DNA from 3 places in the Marinomonas sp. ef1 genome. Region 1 is predicted to be linked to each of the others. Evidence: predicted binding sites of a transcription regulator. Region 1 holds the regulator's gene; each other region holds the start of a gene.
The links. The regulator LexA, encoded in region 1, represses DNA repair genes until DNA is damaged. The targets are predictions, from matches to a motif close to TACTGTNTANNTANACAGTA.

Region 1 (2,174 bases):
GCGAACATATCGTCCATTGCTTGCTCTTCTGAGCTCAAGAAGCCCTCAAGATTATTCAAGCACAAATAACGTCCTCGCCCTTTAGCAAGCGTGTACTTAAAAGTCAGCTCCGTATGTTCAAGCAAATCAGGCAACTCTTTATGCAAAATCTGCTCTTGAAGCGCAACCGTAGCAGTAGAAATAATTAATTTAAGACCACGAGCTTTCGCGATAGGAATAGCCGCAAGGCAATATGACAAAGTTTTACCCGTGCCTGTTCCTGCCTCAATTACGGCAACATGCTTTTCTTCAAGGCGCTCGCCTTCCGAGTCTTGTTTAATGTTACCCAAAGTTCGAGCGATCGCACCAATCATCTGGCGCTGTCCAGCCCTTGGTTTATGGGACTTCGCATCCAAAGATGCTCGGTATGCAAGTTGAATCTGTTTTTTTAGTTCGTCTGAAAGCATTTATATCATTGAGTATAGTTAGGAATGCTGTATATAATAACAGTAACTGTATAAACAACCAGATAACCTATGATTAAATTAACCAAAAGACAATCTGACGTACTAGAAACCATTCGCGAATTTATTAGTGAAACAGGTTTTCCACCAACCAGAGCAGAAATAGCACGCCGGCTTGGGTTTAAATCTCCTAACGCTGCTGAAGAGCACCTAAAAGCCTTGAGTAAAAAAGGTGCAATAGAGATGCTTTCTGGCGCGTCAAGGGGAATACGCTTAGTTGATCGTGCATCAAATGATGACCCCACAAACAACCTTGGCTTACCTGTCATAGGCAAAGTTGCTGCAGGTTACCCTATTTTAGCCCAAGAAAACATTGCTTCTCATGTAAACATCCCAGCAAATATGTTCTCCCCACAAGCCGATTATTTCTTATCTGTCTCAGGTACCAGCATGAAAGACATCGGAATAATGGAAGGCGACTTATTAGCAGTGCATAAAACAACTACTGTGCGTAACGGCCAAATTGTCGTTGCTCGCATTGGTGACGAAGTAACAGTTAAACGTTTCGAACAAAAAGGCAGTATTGTTCGACTTATTCCTGAGAACGAAGAGTTCAATGACATCATTGTCGACCTTGAAAGCGAAGAGTTCGCCATTGAAGGCTTATCAGTTGGTGTGATTCGCCAAGGACTTTAAGTAGCCGCTACCTCATCAACACCATACCAATAAAAAAGCGAAGCATATGCTTCGCTTTTTTATGTAAACCTACGCCTCACACCAACAACACAGACTTAATGCAGAATCTTAGGACGAAAATCTTCGTCATCAAGATATTCCGAATCTTCGTCAAAAAACGAATCATCTGAATAAACAAAATCAATTCCTGCATGGAACATGCATTTTGCCAATTCAAAATAACGATCCTTTAAATAAGATCGAGTATCATCTGATATCTGCAATGTTGCTAGTGGAACGGTTTCCTCACCATCTTCACTGGCTGGACGCAGCACAATATCGCCATTATCCAGCTCAACAATTTCTAGGTAGGATTCTTTCATATTCAATACTCTGATGACTCTTCTCTAAAACGTAACACCAATTCGACCAACTTGGCCAAATAAAAACTCACGGACGCGCCAGCGTCACTTCCACGGCCAATTAGACTATCACTTTGCACTACTGACGACATAGAGGTACGACATTCAAACTGAACCAAATATGCCTGGTTCAATTGAAAGCACCAAGAATCAGTACGTGACAACAAATCAGCGAGCTCCGCCAGCACAGGAACAACAATCTGCTTATCTTCTGACTCAGCTAATAGTTTAGCAACATCCAGAGATCCAGATAACGAATACGCTGCATTCACTTCTTTTAGCAGACCATTAAGAGCACTTCTTAACTGAAAAATAGCCGAGCTTTCCAGCCCGACCCTTAGCCACGCTTCATCACTATCTTGGCTTTGCTTAATAAAGCGTCTTGCCGTGTCTAGTTTTTGATTGGTTAAGCTAGCTAAACTGGCACCACTCATTTTTTCTTACCTTCCTCAATCACCCATTTAGAGCCGACATAAAATGCTTTCCAGCCTGTTGGCTTACCTTCCTCTTCCGTCATGACATATTGCTCTTTCGTCTTGCGGCTATATCGAATAATGGCTGGGCGACCTTCAGAATCTTTTTTAGGCGCTTTTGCAAAAAAGTGATATTTAGGATCTATTTGATCCATATATGG
Region 2 (2,174 bases), on a different contig from region 1:
ACAGCACGTCGGCCACTTCTAATAAATCTCGCGTGTCGTCGGTTGGGTTGGGGAGTTCTGCAGACAAGGTTTTCGAGTACTGCGGTTCGTTTGGAATGAATGGACTGGTACGAACGAACACACTTACGACGCGGCAAAGGCGTTTTTCCCCGCGTAGTTTCTCGGCGGCTCTGGTTGTGTACTTGGCGATGGCTTCCCGTAGTTCTCGCTTGTCTGTCACTTTATGACCAAATGACCGACTGCAAATAATTTGCTGCTTTGTTGGCCTGAGCAATTCCAGATCCAAACACGACACCCCATTCAACTCTCGAATGGTTCGCTCCAACACCACAGAAAACTCACTCCGAATCGATTTAGGGTCAGCATTCACCAGATCCAATGCGGTGTTGATTCCCCTCGCCTTTAGCTTTGCCGTGGTACGACGGCCAACGCCCCACACATCACTTACATCAACAATTGCCAATAAACGCTTTTGTCTGTCTGGGTCCATCAAATCTACCACCGAACCGGTGGCGGGGTACTTCTTCGCCGCGTGGTTGGCTAGCTTCGCCAGTGTCTTGGTTGGCGCGATGCCCACGCCTACCGTAATGCCCGTCCATTGATCGACCTTGGCTTTTACTCGTTTGCCAAACGCTAGCAAATCCGTCACGTGATCAACACCGGTTAAGTCCATGAACGCCTCATCGATGGAATACACTTCCAGCCGTGGCGCTTCCTCTTCTAAGATGGTCATTACCCGATTCGACATATCCGCATACAAAGCATAATTCGACGAAAAGCACACAATGCCGTGCTTTCTTATCTCGTCCTGAACCTGAAACATCGGCACGCCCATCTTAATGCCCAGCGCCTTCACTTCCTTAGAACGCGCCACAATACAGCCATCGTTATTCGACAACACCGCAACTGGCGTGCGTTTTAAATCGGGCCGGAACAACTTCTCGCAGCTGGCGTAAAAGTTATTGCAATCGACCAAGGCAAAAACCGTTTTCATCAACCGCGCTCGTACTTACGAACCACACCCGTCACCACACCGAAGATTTCTAATTCGGACTCTTCGGTAATATGAATCGCTTTGTAGGCTTTATTCTTCGGACGAAGTAACACATTGGGCTTCAACTCTAACGTCTTCACCGTCATTTCCCCATGAATGCAGGCGATGACGATGTCTCCATGACGAGCCGTTAACGAACGATCCACCACCAACACATCACCGGAATGAATGCCCGCCTCAATCATCGAATCACCCTGAGCACGCACGTAAAACGTCGCGTTCGGGTGAGCCACACAGAACTCATTTAAATCTAACGATTTTTCAACAAAGTCCTGAGCGGGCGAAGGAAACCCCGCCGACACCGAATCCACATAAAGCGGGATTCGCACACTATTGGCCGCGATAAACGCCGCCGACTCAGACACACCAAGATAAGTCACACGCATAGCAAACACCAAAATACTGTATGGATATACAGTATAGTTTTAAGCAGTGGGAATGACCAAGTGAATTTTTGTAACAGGTAGGGTTTCCGGTTTTGCGACCAAAAATGAGGTGGGATTTCAGAAATAGCGAACGTTAGGGTAAAGTAGCGAGATCAACTATTTACACACGGAAGACGCCATGTTCAATACAGCCAAGAACACAATAAAGAAAACGGCCAAAGACCAAGTAGAATTTGTTGGTGCTATTTTGACAGGTGCGTTTTCAGGATCGATTTTTACTTTGGCCTACGTTAAGTTTTGGAAGGAAGGCGATGTGACCTTTGCTGATATAGGTGGAATGCTAGCTGGCGTCGGGACAGTGGGTCTTTTGTTTGTAGCATGGCGGACTGCTGATAATTGGAAGAAGCAACAATCAGACTCTAATAGACATCAAAAACTAGATGCTTTTTTTGATCACTGCGCAACCTCGCTTGAGGACCTTAGATCATATTGTCTTAATTGTATGATGAGACACCAATTAAAGCTCCAAATAGACCTAGACCAAGATATCGACAGCAAGATGAAAAAGCAGGAAGAATATAATAATTCACTCCCAAAGCTTACAGAAAGGCTTGATAAATATCTTCAATCTGAAACCCAGCTTAAAAAAATAGCTATCAAATTAGAAACTGAATTTAATCAAGCCAAACTAGCAAACGAAATATTAAAGAGCTATCAAGACACTTTAATGCTCG
Region 3 (2,174 bases), on a different contig from region 1:
CAGTGAGTTAAAGCCTACAAAATAAGCCCATAACAGCACCCCAAACACCCAAAGGTAAGGAGCCCATTGCAGCAATATCGAGCTTAAACCCAACAAAATCATCACGGCGATTAACACGCCTTTTGTCTTACCTTTTGATTCGGCAATAATCACCAATGGTAACATACCTGCGAAGGCAAAACCCATGATGGCTAAGTATAGCCAGCTATGTTGTGACAAGGGTAAATCAAACTGCTGAATCAACAAATTCGGCACGGTAACAAACAAAGCAGTTAGGCTCGCGTGCAACAACAAAACACTCACATTCAAGAACCGTAGTCTTGAATCTTTTAAGACCAAGCCTAACGCCAAAAGACTCGGTGTCGTATCGCGCCGAAAAGTGTGCTGGACGATATTCGGCACAGCAAAAATGATCAAGACTATTCCCAGTAAAGATAGAGCAAAGGATAGATAAAACAGACCTGAAAGCCCGACTAAGGCAAAAATCCAAGGCCCTAATACCAAAGACAGCATAAACGAGGCACCAATACTAATACCAACAATCGCCATGGCTTTAGTTCGATTTTGCTCTCTAGTTACATCACTCAATAGCGCCATCAAGGTACTGGCAATAGCACCAGCGCCCTGAACCGCGCGCCCAACAATCAATGTATTGATATCGCTCGCATTGGCACAGATCAAACTACCTACAGCAAACAATAGCAGCCCAATAACAATGACGCGTTTACGGCCAATTTTATCTGACCACATGCCCATCGGAATCTGTAAGCTCGCCTGAGTCAGACCATAAATACCGATAGCAGTACCAATCAACGCGGCGTCCGCTCCGGTCAACCCATCAGCGGCCACGCTGATGACAGGCATAATAAGGAATAAGCCTAACATTCTAAATAAATAGATCAGCGCTAAAGCAAGAACTGAACGACGTTCGAGTAGATCCATAAGGAGGTTTCAACCGTTTAACTTAGGTGGTTAAGAAAAAGATTGTCAATTTTACAAAAAATACCGTTGAAGCTCCATTTCAACTACTGTAAAAATAGACAGTTATTTAATTTACTGGCAGATTTCTTTCTGTTGATCGACTTCACATTGGAGAATCATGGATACCATTACCATACGCGGGGCCCGCACACACAATCTAAAAAATGTGGACCTAGACATCCCAAGAGACAAACTTGTGGTGATTACTGGCCTATCCGGCTCAGGTAAATCCTCTCTCGCTTTTGATACTTTGTACGCCGAAGGACAACGACGCTATGTAGAATCCCTTTCGACATACGCTAGACAATTTTTGTCCATGATGGAAAAGCCAGACATAGACCACATTGAAGGCCTTTCTCCTGCTATCTCTATCGAGCAAAAATCAACCTCTCACAACCCACGATCAACAGTCGGTACAATAACAGAAATCTACGATTATCTACGATTGTTATTTGCCCGTGCAGGACAACCTCGCTGCCCAGATCATGGAGAGCCACTAGAGGCGCAAACCATATCACAAATGGTCGATAAAGTTATATCGCTACCAGAAGAAACTAAGATGATGCTGCTTGCACCGATCGTCAAGGATCGAAAAGGTGAGCACTTACATACCATCAGTGACTTACTTTCAAAAGGCTTTATTCGCGCGCGAATCGATGGCATCGTCGTCGACCTAGATGATGCTCCAGCATTAGAAAAAAACAAGAAGCACACAATCGAAGTCGTCATTGACCGTTTTAAAGTTCGTTCTGATCTACAGCTTCGCTTGGCAGAATCCTTTGAAACATGCCTTGGTTTATCCGACGGGATCGCCAAAGTCATCAATATGGATGACGAGCAAGAAGAATACATTTTCTCTAGTAAATTCGCCTGTCCGGTTTGTGGTTACAGCTTAACGGAATTAGAGCCACGCCTTTTCTCCTTTAACAACCCAAACGGCGCTTGTCAGACATGTGACGGATTGGGCACTCATCAGATGTTTGATCCTGATCGAATCATTCAAGATGAAACTCTGACGCTTGCTGAAGGTGCAATCCGAGGCTGGGGTCGACGTAGTATTTTTTACTACCAGCAACTTAGTGCCTTGGCAAAACACTATGGCTTCGACATAGAATCGAAATATAAAGATATCCCTAGCGATTTCAAAAAACGCATCTTGCAAGGCTCAGGTAAAGACAAGATAGATTTCATCT

Region 2: a site for LexA is predicted at 1,455-1,474, ahead of umuD (translesion error-prone DNA polymerase V autoproteolytic subunit). Genes of this name have one in related genera too.
Region 3: a site for LexA is predicted at 1,027-1,046, ahead of uvrA (excinuclease ABC subunit UvrA). Genes of this name have one in related genera too.

The regions. Positions count from the first base shown of each region.
Region 1 covers NZ_NHTT01000002.1:303,828-306,001, reverse strand. Annotated here, with positions in the region: gene dinG (ATP-dependent DNA helicase DinG) at 1-446, opposite strand, end outside; gene lexA (transcriptional repressor LexA) at 516-1,139, shown strand; gene CCS02_RS03825 (hypothetical protein) at 1,235-1,501, opposite strand; gene CCS02_RS03820 (DUF6586 family protein) at 1,504-1,974, opposite strand; gene topA (type I DNA topoisomerase) at 1,971-2,174, opposite strand, start outside.
Region 2 covers NZ_NHTT01000013.1:69,527-71,700, reverse strand. Annotated here, with positions in the region: gene umuC (translesion error-prone DNA polymerase V subunit UmuC) at 1-994, opposite strand, end outside; gene umuD (translesion error-prone DNA polymerase V autoproteolytic subunit) at 994-1,440, opposite strand; gene CCS02_RS17220 (hypothetical protein) at 1,619-2,174, shown strand, end outside.
Region 3 covers NZ_NHTT01000018.1:22,933-25,106, forward strand. Annotated here, with positions in the region: gene CCS02_RS19385 (MFS transporter) at 1-942, opposite strand, end outside; gene uvrA (excinuclease ABC subunit UvrA) at 1,100-2,174, shown strand, end outside.